3 regions of the Rhizobium sp. ZX09 genome follow, and region 1 is predicted to be linked to each of the others. Evidence: predicted binding sites of a transcription regulator. Region 1 holds the regulator's gene; each other region holds the start of a gene.
What was found. Region 1 encodes PhoB, which activates phosphate uptake and scavenging genes when phosphate is short. Its sites were predicted from a motif close to TGTCATNNANCTGTCAT; they were not measured.
Positions count from the first base shown of each region.

Region 2: the regulator PhoB is predicted to act here: its motif matches at 2,877-2,893, upstream of BTN45_RS06620 (LTA synthase family protein).
Region 3: the regulator PhoB is predicted to act here: its motif matches at 2,319-2,335, upstream of BTN45_RS04605 (esterase-like activity of phytase family protein).

Region 1 covers NZ_CP031363.1:99,968-107,550, forward strand. The annotation lists gene BTN45_RS00475 (substrate-binding domain-containing protein) at 1-535, shown strand, start outside; gene pstC (phosphate ABC transporter permease subunit PstC) at 808-2,292, shown strand; gene pstA (phosphate ABC transporter permease PstA) at 2,289-3,608, shown strand; gene pstB (phosphate ABC transporter ATP-binding protein PstB) at 3,623-4,438, shown strand; gene phoU (phosphate signaling complex protein PhoU) at 4,533-5,258, shown strand; gene phoB (phosphate regulon transcriptional regulator PhoB) at 5,289-5,972, shown strand; gene BTN45_RS00505 (GcrA family cell cycle regulator) at 6,263-6,796, opposite strand; gene BTN45_RS00510 (aspartate aminotransferase family protein) at 7,227-7,583, shown strand, end outside.
Region 2 covers NZ_CP031363.1:1,345,087-1,352,669, forward strand. The annotation lists gene BTN45_RS06610 (TolB family protein) at 1-807, opposite strand, end outside; gene BTN45_RS06615 (NAD+ synthase) at 1,045-2,724, opposite strand; gene BTN45_RS06620 (LTA synthase family protein) at 2,952-4,892, shown strand; gene BTN45_RS06625 (DUF1003 domain-containing protein) at 5,010-5,543, shown strand; gene sthA (Si-specific NAD(P)(+) transhydrogenase) at 6,300-7,583, shown strand, end outside.
Region 3 covers NZ_CP031363.1:935,721-943,303, reverse strand. The annotation lists gene BTN45_RS04605 (esterase-like activity of phytase family protein) at 71-2,269, opposite strand; gene hupB (DNA-binding protein HupB) at 2,610-2,885, opposite strand; gene lon (endopeptidase La) at 3,171-5,588, opposite strand; gene clpX (ATP-dependent Clp protease ATP-binding subunit ClpX) at 6,004-7,281, opposite strand; gene clpP (ATP-dependent Clp endopeptidase proteolytic subunit ClpP) at 7,574-7,583, opposite strand, start outside.

The DNA.
Region 1 (7,583 bases):
CGCTTACATCCCGGGTTCCAAGCACGGCACCCGCGAAGTCTTCGAAGAGAAGATCATGGCTGACGGCTGCAAGGAAGCCAAAGCGACCGACGTCATCAAGACGCTGATCACCGACGCCAAGCAGGCTGCTGCCAAGTGCGTAGCAGTCCGTAAGGACGGCGCTGCAGTCGACATCGACGGCGACTACACCGAGACGCTCGCTCGCATCGACGCCAACAAGACCGGCCTCGGCGTCTTCGGCCTCGCTTTCTATGAAAACAACGCCGACCGCCTGAAGGTCGCAACCGTTTCGGGCGTCGTTCCGTCCACTGAAACCGTTGCCAGCGGCAAGTACCCGGTTTCCCGCCCGCTGTTCTTCTACGTGAAGAAGGCTCACCTGGGCGTTATCCCGGGCCTTAAGGAATATGTCGAGTTCTTCGTTTCCGACGAAATGATCGGCCCGGATTCCCCGCTCGCAAATTACGGCCTGGTTGCCGCTCCGGACGCAGAGCGCGAAGAAATCCGTGCCAAGTTCTCGGCCGGTTCCACGATGTAATGAAGAAGGAGGGGTGCGGCTTCCCGCGCCCCTCATACCATCCGGTGCCTCTCCGCTTGGGCGAATGTCTCCGGTTGACAGTTCCTATTCATCGTCGTCCACATGATTGTCTATGGATTACAGATGGATAGGATGTATCAACCTTGACGCTTGCCGGACTTTGATACAGTCACTTGGCAGGCATTCCGGGATGGTCCAGCGGTCTCGTTTTGATGACTTTTTGATTTGCCCTATATCGCACCGTGCTCCTGCGGCACGCCGAGGGAACTCTAATGAACACATCGATCCTTTTGCTGATACTGGCGCTGATCGGCATCGGCAGTTATCTGCTCGGCAGCCGCCGTGCCGTTGCCCTGTCTGGCGGGCGTCCTTCCAGCATGCATTCCCGAGCCGGTTATCACGGTTCATACGCGGTCGTCTGGGCGGTACTGCCCGCGGCGTTTATTCTCAGCGTCTGGCTGATTATCAGCCCGCTCATCGTGACGTCAGCGGTCCGCGGCGATTTCCCGGAAGACATCCGGGCGCAATCCGAGGCGCAGCAGAGCCTGACCTACGGCATGGTAACCTCCATCGCCCGCGGCCTTCAGCGGCTGACACCGGAAGAAACGGCGCAGGTCGATGCGGACACAAGCGCGGTGAGGCCGCTGCTTGCATCCAAAGGCGTGGCGATTGCCGGTGATCCGGAACGCTTCATGGTTGACGCCGCCCAAACGCTGAACACCATGACCGCCACGAGCCGTCTTGCGATGATCGCTGTCGTGCTGCTGGCCGCGCTTGGCGGCGCCACCTATGCGCTGCGGGCGATTGCACCGCGCTTCCGGGCACGCAACAAGGTCGAAAAGGTCATTCTCGGCGCTCTTCTTGTCGCGTCTTCCATCGCTATCCTGACAACGATCGGCATCGTTCTGTCGATGCTGACGGAAGCGATCCAGTTCTTCAACATGGTTCCGGCTCACCAGTTCTTCTTCGGCACGGTGTGGGATCCGCGTTTTGCGGCTGCCGGTGCGACCGATTCATCGGGACAGTTCGGCCTGATCCCGCTGCTTGCCGGCACACTTTATATCGGCTTCGTCGCCATGCTGGTTGCCGTGCCCGTCGGACTGTTTTCGGCGATCTATATGTCGGAATATGCTTCACCCCGCCTGCGCTCGGTGGCAAAACCGCTGCTCGAGGTGCTCGCCGGCATCCCAACCATCGTCTACGGCTTTTTCGCGCTGACGACGGTCGGTCCTTTCCTCAGAGACATTTCTGCGCAGATCAACGGGCTGGCGACGGGTAACTATGCGAACTTCATCCAGGCGCAGAGTGTCATCACCGCCGGCTTCGTCATGGGTATCATGCTGATCCCCTATGTGTCGTCGCTGTCGGATGACATCATTACCGCCGTGCCGCGTTCGCTGCGCGATGGTTCGCTCGGACTTGGCGCCACGCGCTCCGAAACCATCAAGAGGGTCATTCTTCCGGCTGCTCTTCCCGGCATCGTCGGCGCCGTGCTGATGACGGCCTCGCGCGCCATCGGCGAAACCATGATCGTGGTTCTGGCGGCAGGTGTCGCTGCCCGACTGCAGCTTAATCCCTTCGAGCCCATGACCACGGTGACGGTCAAGATCGTCAGCCAGTTGACGGGCGACCTTGAATTCACCTCGCCGCAGACGCTGGTTGCCTTTGCGCTTGGCATCACGCTTTTCGCCATCACGCTTTGCCTGAATATCTACGCGCTTTACATCGTGCGCAAATACCGGGAGCAATATGAATGACCGACATCGCCTCTCCCGCAGCTGGTGCGAACGCCGTCAAGGCGACGCGTCGTGATATCGGCATCAAGCGCCGTTATGCCGCCGAACGCCGTTTCCGTGCTTATGGCATGGCAGCGATTTCCTTCGGCCTCATCTTTCTCTTCCTTCTGCTTTTCTCGGTTGTCTCCAAGGGTTACACCGCGTTCCAGCAGACGATGATTACCGTTCCGGTTGAGTTCTCCGAACAGATCATCGATCCCAAGAACGAGCGTGCCACCAATCCGGCCAAGCTTATGACGGCCAATTATCCCGTTCTTGCCCGTGATGCGGTTGCCAAGGTTCTGGGTGTCGCGCCAACGGACCGCGCCGGTCTTCGCGCCGTCAACCTTCTGATCTCCGATAGCGTGCGTACGCAGCTTCGCGATATCGTCGTTGCCGACCCCGCCGTTATCGGCACCACCCGCACGGTGACGCTTCTGGCCTCGGGTGACGTCGACAGCGCCTTCAAGGGCCAGGTCGATCTGACGGCGGATGAAGCCAATCGCCGTATCTCGAACCAGCAGCTCGGCTGGATGAACCAGCTCGCCGAAAGCGGGCAGCTTGGCAAGCATTTCAATACCGGCATCTTCATCAACGGCGCCTCGAGCCGTCCGGAGGCGGCAGGTGTCGGCGTGGCGCTGATCGGCTCCTTCTACATGATGCTGATCGTGCTGGTGCTGTCGCTGCCGATCGGTGTTGCAGCTTCGATCTACCTTGAGGAGTTTGCTCCGAAGAACCGTCTGACTGATCTGATTGAGGTGAACATCAACAATCTCGCGGCTGTTCCCTCGATCGTTTATGGTCTGCTCGGCCTCTCCGTCTTCATCAACTTCATGGGCTTTCCGCGCTCGGCCTCGCTGGTCGGCGGCCTCGTCCTGACGCTGATGACCCTGCCGACGATCATCATCGCGACCCGCGCTGCCCTGAAAGCCGTGCCGCCGTCAATCCGCGCCGCCGCCCTGGGCCTCGGCGCTTCCAAGATGCAGACGATCTTCCACCACGTGCTGCCGCTCGCCATGCCCGGCATCCTCACCGGCACCATCATCGGCCTCGCCCACGCGCTGGGCGAAACTGCGCCGCTGCTGCTGATCGGCATGGTGGCATTCGTAGCAAATTACCCGACAACGCCGATGGACCCGTCCACGGCCCTGCCGGTGCAGATTTACATGTGGGCGAATGAAGCGGAGCGCGCCTTTGTCGAAAGGACTTCAGGCGCTATCATCATCCTGCTTTTGTTCCTCATCGTCATGAATGTTGGCGCAATCCTGTTGCGTCGCCGCTTCGAACGGCGCTGGTAAAGGGAGATTGAGCAATGAACATGTTGTCGGAAGCAGCAGTTGAAAAGGCGCTGGACAAGAAAATGAATGAAGTCTCATACAAGATGATCGGCAAGGACGTTTCGGTTTATTACGGCGAAAAGCGCGCGCTTTACGACGTGAACCTCAACGTTCGCGAAAATACGGTGACCGCGCTTATCGGCCCGTCCGGCTGCGGTAAATCCACCTTCCTGCGTACCCTGAACCGTATGAACGACACGATCGACGGTTGCCGGGTCACGGGCAAGATCACGCTCGACACCGACGATATCTATGATCAGGCGATTGACGTCGTGGAGTTGCGCGCCCGCGTCGGCATGGTGTTCCAGAAGCCAAACCCTTTTCCGAAGTCGATCTACGAAAACATTTCCTACGGTCCACGCATTCACGGTCTCGCCCGCAACAAGGCGGATATGGACCAGATCGTTGAGCAGAGCCTTCAGAAGGCGGGTCTCTGGAACGAGGTTAAGGATCGCCTGCACGAATCCGGCACCGGTCTTTCCGGCGGTCAGCAGCAGCGCCTGTGCATTGCACGCGCCGTTGCCGTCAGCCCGGAAGTGATCCTGATGGACGAACCCTGCTCGGCGCTGGATCCGATCGCCACTGCCAAGGTCGAGGAACTGATCCACGAACTGCGCACCAATTACACGATTGTTATCGTCACGCACTCCATGCAGCAGGCGGCACGTGTTTCCCAGCGTACGGCCATGTTCCATCTCGGTCACCTTGTCGAGGAAAATGAAACCGACAAGATGTTCACCAATCCGGATGACCAGCGCACGCAGGATTACATCATGGGCCGCTTCGGCTGATCGCGGCCGGCGCTTTATCGCAACCCAACAAGACTGGTGCCGCTGCGGCCCGCTTCGGGCGGTCGCATGCAAGGCCAAGCCGGAGGAATAGACCGTGAACCAGACAACGACCCATTCGCATATTCTGTCTGCTTATGATGACGAACTGAAGTTCCTGACGCGACGCATCGCCGAGATGGGCGGTCTCGCCGAGCAGATGTGTGCCGACGCCGTGCGTGCGCTCGTCAATTCCGACGCCGCGCTTGCCCAGAAGGTCATTTCCGATGACGCTATCCTCGATCATTCCGAGCGAGAGATCGGCGACAAGGCCATCGTCACCATCGCCAAGCGCCAGCCGATGGCGGCAGACCTTCGCGAAATCATCGGCACCCTGCGGATCGCCGCCGACCTCGAACGCGTTGGCGACCTCGGCAAGAACACCGCAAAACGCGTCATCGCGGTCGCCGGAACGGGCGTGCCGCGCAAACTCGCCCGCGGCATAGAGCACCTGTCGGAGCTGGCGCTGGTACAGCTCAAGGAAGTTCTTGACGTCTATTCGACACGTTCCGCCGAAAAGGCCAATGCCATTCGCGAGCGCGACGAGGAAATCGACGCCATGTATACCTCGCTCTTCCGCGAGCTTCTGACCTACATGATGGAAGATCCGCGTAACATCACCACCTGCACGCATCTTCTGTTCTGCGCCAAGAATATCGAGCGCATCGGTGACCATGCCACCAACATCGCCGAGACGATCTATTACATGACCACCGGCAGCCAGCCGGAGGGCGAGCGTCCGAAGGACGACAGTTCCAACACGCTCGGTTCGGTGACCGAGTAACAGACAAGCAGCGGCTTGCGGAGTTAGCATATGGTGCCCAAGATTGCAGTTGTGGAAGATGAGGAAGCGCTGAGCGTCCTGCTTCGTTACAATCTCGAGGCTGAGGGATATGACGTCGACACCATACCCCGTGGAGACGAGGCAGAGATCAGGCTGCAGGAACGTATTCCGGATCTGCTCATCCTGGATTGGATGCTTCCCGGCGTTTCCGGTATCGAACTGTGCCGTAGGCTCAGGATGCGGCCGGAAACCGAGCGCCTTCCTATCATCATGCTGACGGCGCGCGGCGAGGAAAGCGAACGGGTTCGCGGCCTCGCCACCGGCGCGGACGATTATGTGGTCAAGCCGTTTTCAACGCCGGAACTGATGGCCCGCGTCAAGGCCATGCTGCGCCGGGCCCGTCCGGAGGTTCTGTCTTCGGTGCTGAAGTGCGGCGATATCGAGCTGGATCGCGAGACGCATCGCGTTCACCGCAAAAGCCGCGAGGTGCGTCTCGGTCCGACGGAGTTCCGCCTGCTGGAATTCCTGATGACCTCTCCGGGCCGCGTGTTCTCCCGTTCGCAATTGCTGGACGGCGTCTGGGGTCACGATATCTATGTGGATGAGCGGACGGTTGACGTGCATGTCGGACGTCTGCGCAAGGCGCTCAACTTTTCCCATATGCAGGATGTCATCCGCACCGTGCGCGGTGCCGGATATTCGATGGAAGCCTGATCGAAACCGAACTGAGGGTTCCCCTCAGCATGACGTTCCGCCAGAATCGAAAGGCCCGAAACCGGAATGGTGTCGGGCCTTTTCATTTTGAACCTTCCGCAAGCACGATACTTTCATCTCTTTGACGAGCGGTTGAAGGTCTACCGAAATTCGGATTGAAGGGCGAAACCCGACGACGATGAATAAGCCTTGGTGTTCTGCTGTCGCTGTCCGGGAAGCGCGGTATTTTGTCACAAAAAAACGGGCCCGAAGGCCCGTAGTTTTTGAGTGTCAAATGTGTGCCGCAACACTCAAGCCTTGCGGCGCTCGCTGACCGGTTGGTAGGCGAGTTTCGCATGGAATTTGCAATAAGGCGAAGATTCCAGCGCTTCACAGCCGCAGAAATGGAAATCATCTTTCAGGGGGTCGCCGACCGGCCACTTGCAGGTGCGCTCCGTCAGTTCCGTCAGCGTCAGCCGGCGGGAGATCGGAGTAACGACGTTTCTGGAAGGAACGTAATCGAGAATTTCCGCAGTTTCGATGCCGACCTCTTCCTGAAGAGCGGTCGCCGCGTTGGAGCGGGTCAGGATCCGAGCAGGTGCAGCGTTGACGCGGCCAGCGAAATTCGCCGTGCGCGGGGCAGGTGCAGCAGTCCGCTTGGGCGCAGAACGCGCCGACGTCACCGGGCCGCCAGCCTTGACGCGTCCGGGCAGATTAAGACGATGGACCTTGCCGATCACGGCATTGCGGCTGACGCCGCCCAGCTGAGCTGCTATCTGGCTGGCGCTCAGTCCTTCGGCCCACAATTTCTTGAGTTTCTCGACCCGCTCGTCTGTCCAGTTCATGCCGCTTCTCCGCTTTTCGCGTGTATTTCGACAGAATCCTTCTCCGTCTCGCGGGCATGCCGCGAGCGTGGTTTCTGCCTGATTTTTGGTGACTAGTTCCGCCGCAATGCAGTCTAGTAATTAGCGATTAACCTAGTGCCACGCAGACTCCGTGGCAAGAGTCGCGGGAATCATCTCGAATCGATTTTCCGGTTTTCCCCAACTTGCTGGCGAGTTGAGTCAGAAAGGCAACACCTTGGGCCTTGCGACCTGCCACCTACTAGGGCTTGAGAAGCCTAGGAAATACGGACTTTTGTTGACATCGGCAAGCGAAGTGACAATAGTGCCCCTGCCGCCGCGAGGCGGCATTTTTGATTTTCAGGCGAGGGATAACCCTCGAAGCCTATTGACAACCGTCTGACAGCGCATCCGCGCAAGGAGTGATACAGCCATGGCCGAAGCCGCCGCGCCATTGTTCGATACATTTGCAAGAGCCCCCCTCCGCTTCGAGCGAGGCGAGGGCGTCTGGCTGTACACGGAAAGCGGCGAGCGATATCTCGATTTTGCGGCCGGCGTTGCCGTCAATTCGCTGGGCCATGCCCACCCGCATCTTGTCGACGCGATCAAGACGCAGGCCGAAAAGGTCTGGCATGTCTCGAACCTTTATGAAGTTCCGGGCCAGGAAAAGCTTGCCAAGCGCCTGACGGAAGAAACGTTCGCAGACAAGGTCTTCTTCACCAACTCCGGCGCGGAAGCACTGGAATGTGCAATCAAGACCGCGCGTCGTTATCATTATTCCAAGGGCCAC
Region 2 (7,583 bases), 1.2 Mb from region 1:
ATAAGCGAACTCGTCGCCATCAGGTGACCAGTTGGGGGAGTTCATCGTGCCCTGCCCGCCAAACAGCTCGAAAAGCGTTTCGACATTGCCGCCATCCATATCCATCAGCCGCACCCGCACGTCGAGATCGCGGGGATGATCGAACACGTCGCCGTCATAGGAAATGAAGACAACCTTGTCCCCCCTTGGTGACGGGTGCGGAAACCAGTCGCCATAGGAGCTGTCGGTGATGCGCTCCACGGCTGAGCCATCCACCCGCACCCGCCAGATTTGCATCCGTCCGGTGCGGCTGGAATTGAAATAGATCCACGCGCCGTCAGGCGAATAATCCGGCCCGTCATTGCGGCCCTCGCCATGGGTAAGGCGTGTTTCAACGCCGCTGTTTATGTCCATGGAATAGATATCGAAAATCTGATCGCGAATGCCGCAATACGCAAAGCTTTTCCCATCCGGTGACCAGCCGTGCCAGTAGGAAGGAAGGTTCCTTGTCATTAGCCGCGGCGCGCCGCCCGCCGATGACAGGAGATAGATGGCGCTTTTGCCGAACTCCACCTTGTCGGAAATGGCATAAAGCGAACCGTCAGGCGAAATGCCGTGGTCGTTGTTGCAGAGCGTGGCAAAGCCGGTATCGACCTTCTCCGGCGACACGTCACCGGCAAGAGACAGACGATAAAGCAGCCCTTCGCTGTTCAACAGCAGATATTGTCCATCCGGCGACCAGTTCGGCGCTTCGAAAAGATCGGGCGTCTGCCACATCACCCGCATCTGCCGGGTGCGGATGTTGAAGATTTCGATGGAGCTGCGCATTCTGCCTCCGTTGTGGAACGATCGCATGCCACCTGTTTCTTCTCCCCGCCCGGGGAGAAGTCCGCGGCAGCGGGATGAGGGGGCAAGGGTCGATGTATACGGAGAGCTTGCCCCCTCATCCGACCCTTCGGGCCACCTTCTCCCCGGCGGGGAGAAGAAATATGCCGCACCGCCTCACAATGCGCTTGCCCAATTCATTAAGCAGGGACGGCGTTAAACGCGCCTTCCCAAAACGCCCTACCGATCACGGAACCGGTTGGTGATCGGATAACGCCGGTCCCGCCCAAAGTTCTTCTTGGTGATCTTCACACCCGGCGCCGATTGCCGGCGCTTGTACTCGGCGAGGTAAAGCAGATGCTCCACCCGGTGCACGGTCGCCACATCATGGCCGCGCGCCAGAATTTCCTCGACCGACATTTCCTTCTCGACAAGGCACTCAAGAATATCGTCCAGCACGGGATAAGGCGGCAGCGAATCCTGGTCGGTCTGGTTGGGGCGCAATTCGGCCGATGGAGCCTTGGCGATAATGTTGGCGGGGATCACTTCGCCGGAAGGGCCAAGCGCGCCCGGCGGCACATGGGCGTTGCGCCAGGCGGAAATGGCATAGACCTGCATCTTGTAGAGGTCCTTGATGGGGTTGAAACCACCATTCATGTCGCCATAAAGCGTCGCGTAACCCACCGACATCTCCGACTTGTTGCCCGTCGTCACCACCATGGATCCGAACTTGTTGGAAACGGCCATCAGGATGGTGCCGCGCGTGCGGCTCTGCAGGTTTTCTTCGGTAATGCCCTCTTCCGTGCCCTCGAAAAGTTCTGACAGCGCAGACAGGAAACCTTCCACCGGCTCCACGATCGGCACGATATCGTAACGGCAGCCGAGCGCTTTCGCACAATCGGCGGCGTCCTTCAGCGATTCTTCCGAGGTATAGCGGTAAGGCAGCATGATGCAGCGTACCCGCTCCTCGCCCAGCGCATCGACGGCAAGGGCGGCGCAGATCGCCGAATCGATGCCGCCGGAAAGGCCGAGAACCACGCTCTTGAAACCGTTCTTGTTGACGTAATCGCGAAAGCCCAGCATGCAGGCGCGGTAATCCGCCTCCTCACCCTCGGGAATCTTGGAAAATGGCCCGCTTTCGCAGCGCCAGCCATCCGCTGTGCGTTTCCAGTCGGTGACGGCAAGCGTGGCTTCGAACTGGCTCATCTGGAAGGCGAGCGTCTTGTCGGCGTTGAAACCGAAGCTCGCACCGTCGAACACCAGCTCGTCCTGCCCGCCCAGCTGGTTGGCGAAAACCAGCGGCAGGCCGCTTTCGATCACCTGCCGGAGTGCCACCTGATGGCGCACATCCAGCTTGCCGCGGTAATAGGGCGAGCCGTTCGGCACCAGCAGGATTTCCGCGCCACTTTCGGCCAGCGTCTCGCAGACGCCCATGTCGTTCCAGATTTCCTCGCAGATCGGAATGCCGATCCTCACCCCGCGGAAGTTATAGGGCCCGGAAATCGACCCTTCGGAGAAAACACGCTTTTCGTCAAACTCGCCGTAATTCGGCAGGTCGATCTTGTCGCGCAGCGCAATGATCTTGCCGCCATCGAGAAGCGCCACGGAATTGTGCCGACCCGTCTCGCCCTGTCGCGGAAAACCGATAACGATACCCGGCCCGCCATCGGCGGTTTCCGCAGCCAGTTCTTCCACCGCTTTCAGACATGCTTTCAAAAAAGCAGGTTTCAGCACCAGATCCTCTGGCGGATAGCCGGAAATGAAGAGTTCGGTGAGAAGCAGAAGATCGGCGCCCTGCGTTGCCGCATCGGCCCTTGCCTCACGCGCCTTGGCGAGATTGCCCGCCACGTCGCCAACGGTGGGATTGAACTGCCCGACGGCAATCCGGAGATGGTTCTCTATATCGTGTCTGTCGCTCATAAACCTTCAATACCGCGCCCGTGATCGCTCCGCAACGCAGCAATTCCCACTTGCATTCATTCGTGCGCTTCTCGACACAGCCGCCCTCACGCGAAGGTTATCGCGCTTATATGCACATCTCATAAAGTTCATGTCGCGTTCATCGCGCTTATGTGACAGTTACATGACACTTTTGCGACACCCGATTCACCTCCCCGGATCGGTGCTGGCGCCTGAAATACCGGAGTATGGGTTTGAGAGATTCGGCGCCAAAAACAACGGCTTCCGAAAAGGCTGGTTTTGTCTTTTCGCCTGCATGGACAAGGAGCCTTTCGAAGCTTTCTGGCACGGCCTACACGCTTGCCAACCTGACGGTCGCGTCCGTCGTGCTGGTCGTGGCGTTGGAATGGGTCGTCCGCGGCTCGCTTCAGGATGTCGGCACTTTCATCACCTCCTCCGCGCGTCCGGGCATGACAACCATTGCCGCCGTGCTCGCCCTTCTCGTCGCGCTGGATTCGATCCTCGGCCGGCGTTATCTTTCACTGATTGCGGTCGCGCCGCTCTGCGCACTGGTGTGGCTGATCTCAGCGCAGAAACAGACCTATCTTTCCGATCCGCTTTATCCCTCAGACCTGTTGTTCGGGCGGCAGATTCTCGAACTTTTGCCAACCATGCTGAAGGCGCAGCCGTTTACGGCGATGCTGGTGGGTCTCGGCCTCAGCGCGGCAATTGCCTCTCTCGCGGCTCTCTGGCTGCTGGCGCGCCGTCATTCGCCGGTGTTGCGCTGGCGTGAGCGCGCCGCCGGCCTTGCGCTGGCGCTGCCGCTTCTCGCCAGCCTCGCCTCGCTGATGGACTATTCGCATTATTCCTGGGTGCGCGATCGCCTCAACATCATCCCCATGATGTGGGATCAGCAGGAAAACTACCGCCATAACGGCTTCCTGATGGCCTTCGCCTTCAATATTCCCATGGCCAATGTCTCGGCGCCGGAGGGTTACGGCGAAAACAGCATCGCCGATCTCATCTCGGAACCGGCATCTTTCGCCGCCAATAAGGGTGATTACCCTGACGTCATCATGCTGATGAGCGAATCCCTGTGGGATCCGACCCGGCTTGAAAACGTGAATCTCTCGGCCGATCCCATGCCGACCATCCGCGCCAAACAGTCCGGCAACGTGTTTTCGCCCGAGTTCGGCGGCATGACGGCAAATGTGGAATTCGAGGCCTTGACCGGCTTTTCCAACGCCTTCCTGCCCTATGGCAGCATTCCCTACCAGCAATATATCCGCCGCCCGGTGCCCTCGCTCGCCAGCTTCTTCCGCGGCGAAGGTTATTCCGCCATCGCAGTTCATCCGTTCCAGGAATGGTTCTGGAACCGCAAGCAGGTCTATAAAAATTTCGGCTTCGAGGAATTCCGCTCCGAAGAGACGCTGCCGGCGATGGAAAAACGCGGCAATTTTGCCTCCGACGACGCGCTGATGGAAGAGATCATGGCGACGGCGGACCGGACGCAGAACCCGCTCTTCCTCTTTGCCGTCACCCTGCAGGGACATGGCCCCTATGAGACAAACCGTTACGCCGAAAACACCATCGGCATTGAGGGCGAACTTTCGGCTTCGGCCTCGCAGGCGCTCGCCACCTATTCTCAAGGGGTGGTGGAAGCGGACGAAGCGCTGCTGAAGCTGATGCGCTGGGCAAAGAAGCGCGACCGCGAAACCATCATCGTTCTCTTTGGTGATCACCTGCCGCCGCTCGGCCAGGCCTTTGTGGAAAGCGGTTACATGCCTGGCATGGTGGCCAGCCGCCGCGCGCCGCTGGAAGTAATGAAGAAGGAACATGAGACGCCGCTCGTCGTGTGGTCTTCGAAGAAGGGCGTGCGTAAGAATATCGGCACCATCAGCCCGGCGCTTTTGCCCTATCACGTGCTGAAGACCGCAGGCTTTTCCGATCCCTTCTATACCGGCACGCTGGGTGAAGTTCAGCAGGCCTTTTCCGTGATCGACCGCCACATGCTGGTGACGGCCGGCGGCGATGCCCTGCCCGACTGGTCGATCGCGCCGAACGCGGTCCCTGACGTGGTGCGCAATTATCGCCTGCTGCAATTCGACATGATGTTCGGCAAGCAATATGGAAAAGAGCGCTTTTTCCCCGGCTTCAATTGGCTGCACGAGGGCGCGCCGTCGGTGTAATGAATTTCGGCGAGGGACGCCTGAACGCATGGTGGCGGAAAACGTTTGAATTCCGCCATCATGCGGGTTTATCTTCGGGAAAGCTCCGCACCGCCAATCAGAACCGGAGACACGCCCGTGTCAGATATCTCCGACTATATCGTCTCTCATTTCAAGCGCTCCTCTCGTGAAATCGGCGAGGTGGAACGGCGCATTCTCGAGCTGGCGCACCAGAAAAAGCTGGTTTCGAGCGATATTAATGCGGAATTTTCCGCCGGCGCCAGTTTCGGCGACAGGCTGGCAGACAAGATCGCCAGGGTCGGCGGTTCCTGGAGTTTCATCCTCGGCTTCTGCTTTTTCCTGATTTTCTGGGCTATCATCAACACCATCGTACTGACCACCCGCGCTTTCGATCCCTACCCCTTCATCTTCCTCAACCTGCTTCTTTCCATGCTGGCGGCCATTCAGGCGCCAATCATCATGATGTCACAGAATCGTCAGGCCGCCCGCGACCGCTTCGAGGCCGCCAAGGATTATGAGGTGAATCTGAAGGCAGAACTGGAAGTGCTTTCACTGCATGAAAAGATCGATGTGAAAGTGCTGGCCGAACTGGCTGCGCTGCGGCAGGACCTTGCAGCACTTCACCGCCACGTCACCCGCAAGGAAGACTGACACCGGAAAAATTCACCCTCGCTTTTCCCCGCTCCGCGACAGGCTGTTATATTGGTCGCAGTCCTGCCGGGTGGACGCCAGACGTGGCGGAAACCAAAGGACGGTCCTGGTGGTGGAACGCTGGCAACGTTCGTGGAAAGGACCATGTCGCAGGGTGCAGTGCACGGCCCTTGCGAGATACGGCATGGTGAAAGACCCGGCTGCGCAACGCATCCGACCCACACCAAACCAAATCAAGGCGCAGCCGGGCAATCGCCCGACCTCTCTAGCGATCACCCGTTCGGCAGTGCCGTGCGGGATGAAGCTGTTGGGGTTTTAGGCGCATGTTCAGGAAAAGTGGACGGAGGTGGGTGTGGCTTACCCCCCTCTGCCCTGCCGGGCATCTCCCCCTCAAGGGGGGAGATCGATATGCGGCTAGGTTTCGACTATCTCGAAGTTTGAGAATGAGCCGTGGGAGAGCCCCTTGCCGATCTCCCCCCTTGAGGGGGAGATGCCCGGCAGGGCAGAGGGGGGTAAGCCACACCCACCTCCCTCCGATGTGAATAGCGCGACCCTCCGAATATCCCCACCCAGTTACGAATCCGTCAGATTCTTGCGCTACAGATTGACGCAGGCGTTTGTTGCATTGCACTCTAGCGGTCAAGGCAAACGGGGGAATCACTCCCCATCGTCAAAATGGCATCACGACCATTTCGCGGCGACGCCATGCCGGATGCGACATCCGGTATCGAAATGCATTCTATTCCGGGGTTCTTCATGCACCAGTTCGATCTGATTGTTGTCGGCAGCGGTCCGGCGGGAAGACGGGCCGCCATTCAGGCCGCCAAGCTCGAAAAGAAGGTTCTGGTCATCGAGAAAGGCAGCCGCGTCGGCGGCGTTTCGGTGCATACCGGCACCATCCCTTCAAAGACCCTGCGCGAAACGGCGCTCAATCTCACCGGCTGGCGCGAGCGCGGTTTTTACGGTCGCTCCTATCGCGTCAAGCAGGAGATCGACGCCGAGGACCTTCGCCGCCGCCTGCTCATCACCCTGGATCACGAAGTGGAAGTGCTGGAACACCAGTTCGCCCGCAACCGCGTGCAGCACATTCGCGGCACGGCAAGCTTCGTTGACGCCAACACCATGAAGGTGGTGAAGAACGACGGTGAGATCATGAATGTCACCGGCACTTCCATTCTGTTGACCATCGGCACCCGCCCCTACCGGCCGCCGCATATTCCCTTCGATGGCGAAGCGGTGCTCGATTCGGACGAGATTCTCGAAATCAAGGAACTGCCGCGCTCCATGATCGTGGTTGGCGCCGGCGTCATCGGCATCGAATATGCCACCATCTTCAGCGCGCTCGACACGCAGGTGACGGTGGTGGAACCGCGCGAAACCATGCTCGAATTCATCGACAAGGAAATCGTCGAGGATTTCGCCTATCAGCTGCGCGACCGCAACATGAAGCTGATCTTCGGGCAGAAGGCGGAAAAGGTGGAGCGCGACGAGAGCGGCAAGTGCCTCGTCTCGCTCGGCAATGGCCGCGTTCTGAAGGCCGAGACCGTTCTCTTCGCCGCCGGCCGTGTCGGCGCCACCGACACGCTCAACCTTTCGGCCTGCGGGCTGGAAGCCGACAGCCGGGGTCGCCTGAAAGTCGATCCTGAAACCTTCCAGACGTCCGTGCCGAACATCTATGCCGCCGGCGATATCATCGGTTTCCCGAGCCTTGCCTCCACGTCCATGGAACAGGGCCGCATCGCCGCCCGCCATGCCGTTGGCGCACCGGCCGGCGAACCGCCGCAGTTCTTCCCTTACGGCATCTATGCCGTGCCGGAGATCTCCACCTGCGGCCTGACGGAAGAGGAAGTCATCGAACGCAACATTCCCTATGAATGCGGTATCGCCCATTTTCGCGAGACCTCCCGCGGCCACATCATGGGTCTCGACAGCGGCCTCCTGAAGATGATCTTCTCGCTGAAAACCCGCCGCCTGCTCGGCGTCCATATCGTCGGCGAAGGCGCCACCGAACTGGTGCATATTGGCCAGGCGGTGCTGAAC
Region 3 (7,583 bases), 840 kb from region 1:
TTCAGACCCATACCGCATTAAAAAAGCCGGGCTATGCCCGGCTTTTTTAATGCGGCGCTATCGTGTGCAATCAGTTGATCGCCTTCATCTCGACCTTGAAGAACAGCGTCTCGCCGGAAGAATCATCGACGCCGTCATTATCTGTCACGGCATAGGCCGTTCCCGCCTTGTCGAAGGTGAAGCCTTCCAGCTTGTCGACGACATAGCCGTTGGTCTGGGCCTTGAGGTCGGGCAGGAAGTCATGGGTTTCCTGCTTGGTAACGCGCGGCAGCTCGCCACCGATCTTGCCCGGCTTCAGGTCGGCAATCGCCACCCGGTAGAGCTTCTTGATCTTGGCCTTGTCACCGATCTGGTTGTCGCGCTCGACGATATAGACATTATCGCCCTGCGCGGTGATTTCAGACAGGCCGACCCAACCGGCTTCGGTCTTGTCGAGCGGGTAGCGCACCGCGCCCCATTCCTTGGACTTCGGATTATAGGAGACGAGCTTCACGAAGCCCTTCTCATCCGTGCCCCATTCGCGCTGCACGGCCATCCACAGCGTGGCGTCGTCGCCCTTGCCGACCATGGTCACGCCTTCGAAACCGAAGCGGGTATCGCCGGCGAGCAATTCCTTTGGCAAGGCGATCTCGGCCTTGATCTCACCCTTGGCATTGACGTTGTAGAGCGCATGCGGAACAAGCTTGGCGCTGTCGCCTTCGGAGGCCAGCCAGAACCCGCCCTTGCCATCCAGCGTGATGCCTTCGATGTCAAGCTTCTGCGCCGCAATGCCGTCGCGCTTGACACGCAGCACGTTGGTGATGGTGGCGGGCTTCTTGGTCGCGTCGATGGTGTAGATCGACGGCTGGTTACCGTAGACCGAGTCGGACACGGCATAGAGGATGCCTGGCTTCTCGGCATCGCCTACCAGACCGGAAAGAGCGCCCCAGCCGATAGGCGCACCATCGACGGTGGCGGATACCAGCTGCGGATAGGCCGGCTCACCTTCGGCGCGTTCATAGATCATGACATGCGAGCGGGCGCCGCCGTCTTCCACCAGATCAGCCTCATTGGCCATGACGAAGAGGTTGCGCGCGGGGATGGCGACAGCGCCTTCCGGCGAAATGCCCGAAGGCAGGAGCTGCGTGAGCTGCGGCTCTGCGCCGGTATCCTTGTAAACAGCGGCAATCGAGGCGCGCTCGGCAAGCACGAAGAAGTACTTCTGGCCATCAAACGTCGCCGTTTCGAGGCCTTCCGGCTCTATGCCCTTTGCCTTGGAGCGCTTTTCCGGATAGTGGCCAATGGCCGCTACCGCGTGCTCGAGCGAAGCGCCAGCCTCATAGAGAAGCTTGCCAGTCTTGTCGAAAATGGTGAAGCCGCGTGCACCGCCCTGCCAGTCGCCTTCATTGGCGATGACGATACGGTCATTGTCCAGCCACTTGACGGCGTCAGGTTCGCGCTTGCGGCCTTCCTGCTTGTCGGTGAATTTCAGCTGGCCATCGGTCTTGGTGTCGATGCCTTCCAGATTGACGGTGCCGGCAGAGAAATGCGTCTTCACCGTGCCGGTCTTGCCGTCGATGATCACGATATGGTTGTTTTCCTGCAGCGTCAGCGCGATCTCGCCATTGGCATTGATCGAAACGAATTCCGGTTCCGGATCTTCAGGGGAAATCTCGGCGAGACCGGTAACGTCGATCTTCTTCAGCGTCGCGCAGTCGGCAACGCCGTCCTTCAGGCCGACAGTGACGAGATAACCGGCTGGCATCTGCGGCAGAGCGCCTTCGTTCACCTCTTCATCACGTTCGTTTTCGATAGCGATGGCGGCAAAGGTTTTATCCGGAGACACCGCGACTGAATCCGGTTGACCGCCGAGATCACAGCTCGCCTCGATCTTCTTGGCGGCGATATCGACAGTCACGAGCTTGCCGGAGGGCTTGGCGCGGTTTTCCGACGTATTGACGCCGGCGAGAACCTTGAGACCGGCCACGGCAACGGAGGTCGGCTCACCTTCCAGCAGCAATGCGCCGCCGGCCTTGGGAGCCTTGGCATCGGTGATGTCGATGAAGCCGATGCCGCCGAGCGGGCTGTCCGAATAGATCAGCGTCTTGCCGTCTTCGCTGGCGGTGATGATTTCAGCCGAGGTCACGGACTTGGCGTCCTTGTCCGCGGGCAGGTTTTTCGCTACCGGGAAAGAAGCAATGCGGTTAAAAACCGGCTCTGCGGCCGCCGGAAAGGCTGCAGATGTAAGCAGAGCCGCAGTCAAGGCCATCTGAGAAAATCGGAACGCCATTTTATCCCCCTTGGGTTCAGAAATATCCCAAGGCTTCTGCGTCACGGACATGACAGTGGCATGACACTTCATGGCCCGGAATCAAAAAGCCCGGCCGCAAAGGCCGGGCTTTCGTGTTTTGCGCATATTCCGTATATCGCAACGCCGTGTGTCCGGATGGAGGCTACACAGGCACGCCCGACTTTCATTCCATACCATTCGGCATAAACGGCGCCGCTCGAAAGAACTTTCGAAAGGCACGCTCCTTAGACCGGTTGATGGCGTGAGCGCGTCAAAACATGCTTCCTCGTGAACCTGAAAAGCCGCCGCCCGCCGCGGGCGTTACGGCTTTCCGGAAACCTTACGAGTTGACGGCGTCCTTCAGGCCCTTGCCTGCGGAGAACTTCGGAACGTTGCGAGCCGGGATATCGACTTCAGCACCCGTGGAAGGGTTACGGCCCTTGGAGGCTTCACGACGGCTGACGGAGAAGCTGCCAAAGCCGGCGAGGCGGATATCGCCACCGTTCTTCAGTTCGCTCTGTACGGTTTCGAATACGGCATCAACAGCGGAAGCAGCATCTGCCTTCGTGAGACCAGCCTTTTCGGCAACAGCAGAGACGAGCTCGTTCTTGTTCATGTTTCCACCCCTTTCAATGGTTTGAAACGACTCAAATTAAGCCGGCGCAGAATACGTTCGTATCCGCGCGCAGCAACTCAAAAGCGCTGGAATTGCCTGAAAAACAAGGGGTCTGCGGTTTTTTTCACAAAAAAGGCCGACATTTCTGCCGGCCTTCCCCATAATCGTGCCAATTTCGCATCACTTGCGCCGACCTGAAGCCGTACCTTCGTCGTGAAGCCTAACGCATTGAATCTACGCAGGACCTGTCGCGAGCACCGATTCCAGCCCTCGCGACGACGCGTCTCAATGCGCGATGGTCTGGCTGCCGTCATCAACGCCTTCGACCGTTGCGATCACCGGCGTCTCGATGCTGCCATCCCACTCGATGGGCTCCGGCTGGCGGATGAGGGCGTGCTTGATAACCTCGCCCATGCGCGACACCGGAATGATTTCCATCTCGTTCTTCACATTGTCCGGAATCTCCGCCAGATCCTTGGCGTTTTCTTCCGGGATCAGCACCTTCTTGATGCCGCCGCGAAGCGCTGCAAGCAGCTTTTCCTTCAGGCCACCGATCGGCAGAACGCGACCACGAAGCGTAATCTCGCCCGTCATCGCCACGTCCTTCGAGACCGGAATACCGGTCATGATGGAGACGATCGCGGTTGCCATGGCGACACCGGCGGACGGACCGTCCTTCGGGGTTGCCCCTTCCGGAACGTGCACGTGGATGTCGCTCTTGTCGAAGCGCGGCGGCTCGATGCCGAAGTCCACGGCGCGCGAACGGACATAGGATGCCGCCGCCGAAATGGATTCCTTCATCACTTCCTTGAGGTTGCCGGTAACCGTCATGCGGCCCTTGCCCGGCATCATCACGCCTTCGATGGTGAGCAGCTCACCGCCGACTTCCGTCCAGGCAAGACCCGTGACGACACCGACCTGATCCTCGCGCTCGGCCTCGCCGTGGCGGAACCGCGGAACGCCCAGATAATCCGGAACGTTTGCTGCGGTAACCTCAACAGACTTGACCTTGCCCTTGATGATCTCGGTGACAGCCTTGCGCGCCAGCTTCATCAGCTCGCGTTCGAAGCTGCGCACGCCCGCCTCGCGGGTGTACTGCTGGATGACAACCATCAGGGCATCATCGGTGACCGAGAATTCTTCCGGACGCAGGGCATGTTCCTTGATCGCCTTGGGCAGCAGGTGACGCTTTGCGATTTCGCGCTTTTCGTCTTCCGTGTAACCGGCGATGCGGATCACTTCCATACGGTCCATCAGCGGGCCGGGAATGTTCAGCGTGTTGGCCGTGGTCACGAACATCACGTCGGACAGGTCGTATTCCACTTCCAGGTAGTGATCCATGAAGGTGGAGTTCTGTTCCGGATCGAGAACCTCGAGCAGCGCCGACGACGGATCGCCACGGAAATCCATGCCCATCTTGTCGATTTCGTCGAGCAGGAAGAGCGGGTTTGCCTTCTTGGCCTTCTTCATCGACTGGACGATCTTGCCCGGCATGGAGCCGATATAGGTGCGGCGGTGACCGCGGATTTCCGCTTCGTCACGAACGCCACCCAGCGCCATGCGCACATATTCGCGGCCGGTCGCCTTGGCGATCGACTTGGCGAGCGAGGTCTTGCCGACGCCGGGCGGGCCGACGAGGCACAGGATCGGGCCACGGATCTTCGTCGCACGGGCCTGCACGGCCAGATACTCGACGATACGCTCCTTGACCTTGTCCAGACCGAAATGGTCCTGATCCAGAATCTTCTCGGCATTGTTGAGGTCCGCCTTGATCTTGGACTTCTTGCCCCAGGGCAGACCAAGCAGCCAGTCCAGATAATTGCGCACGACGGTGGCTTCCGCGGACATCGGGCTCATCTGGCGCAGCTTCTTCATTTCCGCTTCGGCCTTTTCCTTGGCCTCCTTGGAAAGCTTTGTCTTGGCGATGCGCTCTTCCAGCTCGGCCATCTCGTCACGGCCGTCCTCGCCGTCGCCGAGTTCCTTCTGGATCGCCTTCATCTGCTCGTTCAGGTAATATTCGCGCTGGGTCTTCTCCATCTGGCGCTTGACGCGCGAGCGGATGCGCTTTTCGACCTGAAGAACGGAAATCTCGCCTTCCATGAAGCCAAGCGCCTTTTCAAGCCGCTGCTTCACGCTGACGGTTTCCAGCATTTCCTGTTTTTCGGTGATCTTGATCGACAGGTGCGAAGCGACCGTGTCGGCGAGCTTCGAGTAATCATCGATCTGACCGGCAGCGCCGACAACCTCGGGCGAAATCTTCTTGTTGAGCTTCACATAGCTCTCGAATTCCGAAACGACCGAACGCGAGAGCGCCTCGATCTCGACCGGATCTTCGGCAGGCTCCTGCAAAGGCGTGGCCGAGGCTTCGTAGAAATCCTCGCGACCGGTGTAGCTGTCGATCTGGGCGCGGCCCTTGCCTTCCACCAGCACCTTCACGGTGCCATCGGGAAGCTTCAGAAGCTGCAGGACATTGGCGACCGTGCCGACCTTGTGGATGGCTTCAGGCGCCGGATCGTCGTCGCTGGCGTTGATCTGGGTAACAAGCATGATCTGCTTGTCGGAGCCCATGACTTCCTCGAGCGCACGGATGGATTTTTCCCGCCCGACGAACAGGGGAACGATCATATGCGGGAAAACGACAATGTCGCGCAGGGGAAGTACCGGATAGGTACCGCCAGATGCCGCAGACGTGATGTTCGTCATATCATTTCCTTTCCATGGTCCCTTTCGGGACACTTCGCCGAACGTCTTGGGGGCGTCCGGCATACTCATTTCTCGAGACTGAAAGTGGAGTTTCGAAACACCGATTTCAAGTCGTCGGAGCAGACGGCCTTACCCGACGGCAGGACCGTGAAATTCAACAAAAACTCAGCGCTGGCTAATACTACCGACATTTCCGGTTATCCTCGAGGGCTCAGGAACCGGGTCGCCGACGAAATTCACATTTCCGTCATATCGCGCTGCAAATCAGTTGTAAGACTTTATCAGCAAAGCGCAATCCGCTCCAAACGCAAAATCGGGCTTCGTCAAGTTAGCCGCAAGTTTCGTAAGGCCCATCTAATAGAAAAGGCCCGCACGGATGCGGGCCTCTGATTTCATCAAACATCACAGCAGCCGATTACGCCGAGACGTTGGTCTTTTCTTCCTGACGGTCCGCATAGATGTAGAGCGGACGCGCGACACCGCTGACGACGTCGTTGGAAATGACCACTTCGCGCACGCCCTCCAGCGTCGGCAGTTCGAACATGGTATCCAGCAGGATCTTTTCCATGATCGAGCGCAGGCCACGGGCACCGGTCTTGCGGGTGATCGCCTTGCGGGCGATTTCGCGCAGCGCGTCCTCGTGGAAGGTCAGCTCGACGTCTTCCATCTCGAACAGGCGCTGGTACTGCTTGACCAGAGCGTTCTTCGGCTCGGACAGGATCTGGATCAGCGCATCTTCATCTAGGTCTTCCAGCGTCGCCAGGACGGGCAGACGGCCGATGAATTCCGGAATGAGGCCGAACTTCACCAGATCTTCCGGCTCCAGCTCGCGCAGCACTTCGCCCACACGACGGTCGTCTTCCGCCTTGACGGTCGCACCGAAGCCGATCGAGGTCTTTTCGCCACGGGCCGAGATGATCTTGTCGAGGCCGGCAAAAGCGCCGCCGCAGATGAACAGGATGTTGGTCGTGTCCACCTGCAGGAACTCCTGCTGCGGATGCTTGCGGCCGCCCTGCGGCGGAACGGAAGCGACCGTGCCTTCCATGATCTTCAGAAGCGCCTGCTGAACGCCCTCGCCCGATACGTCGCGCGTGATGGACGGGTTATCCGACTTGCGGGAAATCTTGTCGACTTCGTCGATATAGACGATGCCGCGCTGGGCGCGCTCGACATTGTAATCCGCCGCCTGCAACAGCTTCAGGATGATGTTTTCCACGTCCTCGCCGACATAACCGGCTTCGGTCAGCGTCGTTGCGTCCGCCATGGTGAAGGGAACGTCGATGATGCGGGCGAGCGTCTGGGCAAGATAGGTCTTGCCGCAGCCCGTCGGGCCGACGAGCATGATGTTCGACTTCGCCAGCTCGACATCGCCATTCTTGGAGGCGTGCGCGAGGCGCTTGTAGTGGTTGTGAACGGCCACGGACAGGATTTTCTTCGCCTGCTTCTGGCCGATGACGTATTCGTCGAGGATCTTGATGATGTCCTGCGGGGTGGGTACACCCTCGCGCGACTTCACCATAGACGTCTTGTTCTCCTCGCGGATGATGTCCATACACAATTCGACGCATTCATCGCAGATGAATACCGTCGGTCCGGCAATGAGTTTCCGGACTTCGTGCTGGCTCTTGCCGCAGAATGAACAATAGAGTGTATTCTTAGAGTCGCCGCCGTTGCTGCCGCTGACTTTGCTCATATCTCTTTCCTTCCAGCACGCCGCAGGTCCGTCAAACGGATCGCGGTCAACTTACCGCCCGCAGATACGGCCGCCCTTGGGGTGCATTGCCGTATCCGCCTCGTTTCCCGGGGTACTAACCGTATCAGATACAGGAGCTGATAACCGGCGGCAACGAATTCCCCATTAAACCAAAGGCCGCGTCATAAAAAATCAACATAGCCTTTATATATACTAATATCGCTTTCTGTTCCGGTTGAAAGCCCCGAAATTACTTTTGCGGGGTCAAACAAACGTCAAAAAGCGTCGCGCCTCAATTCGCG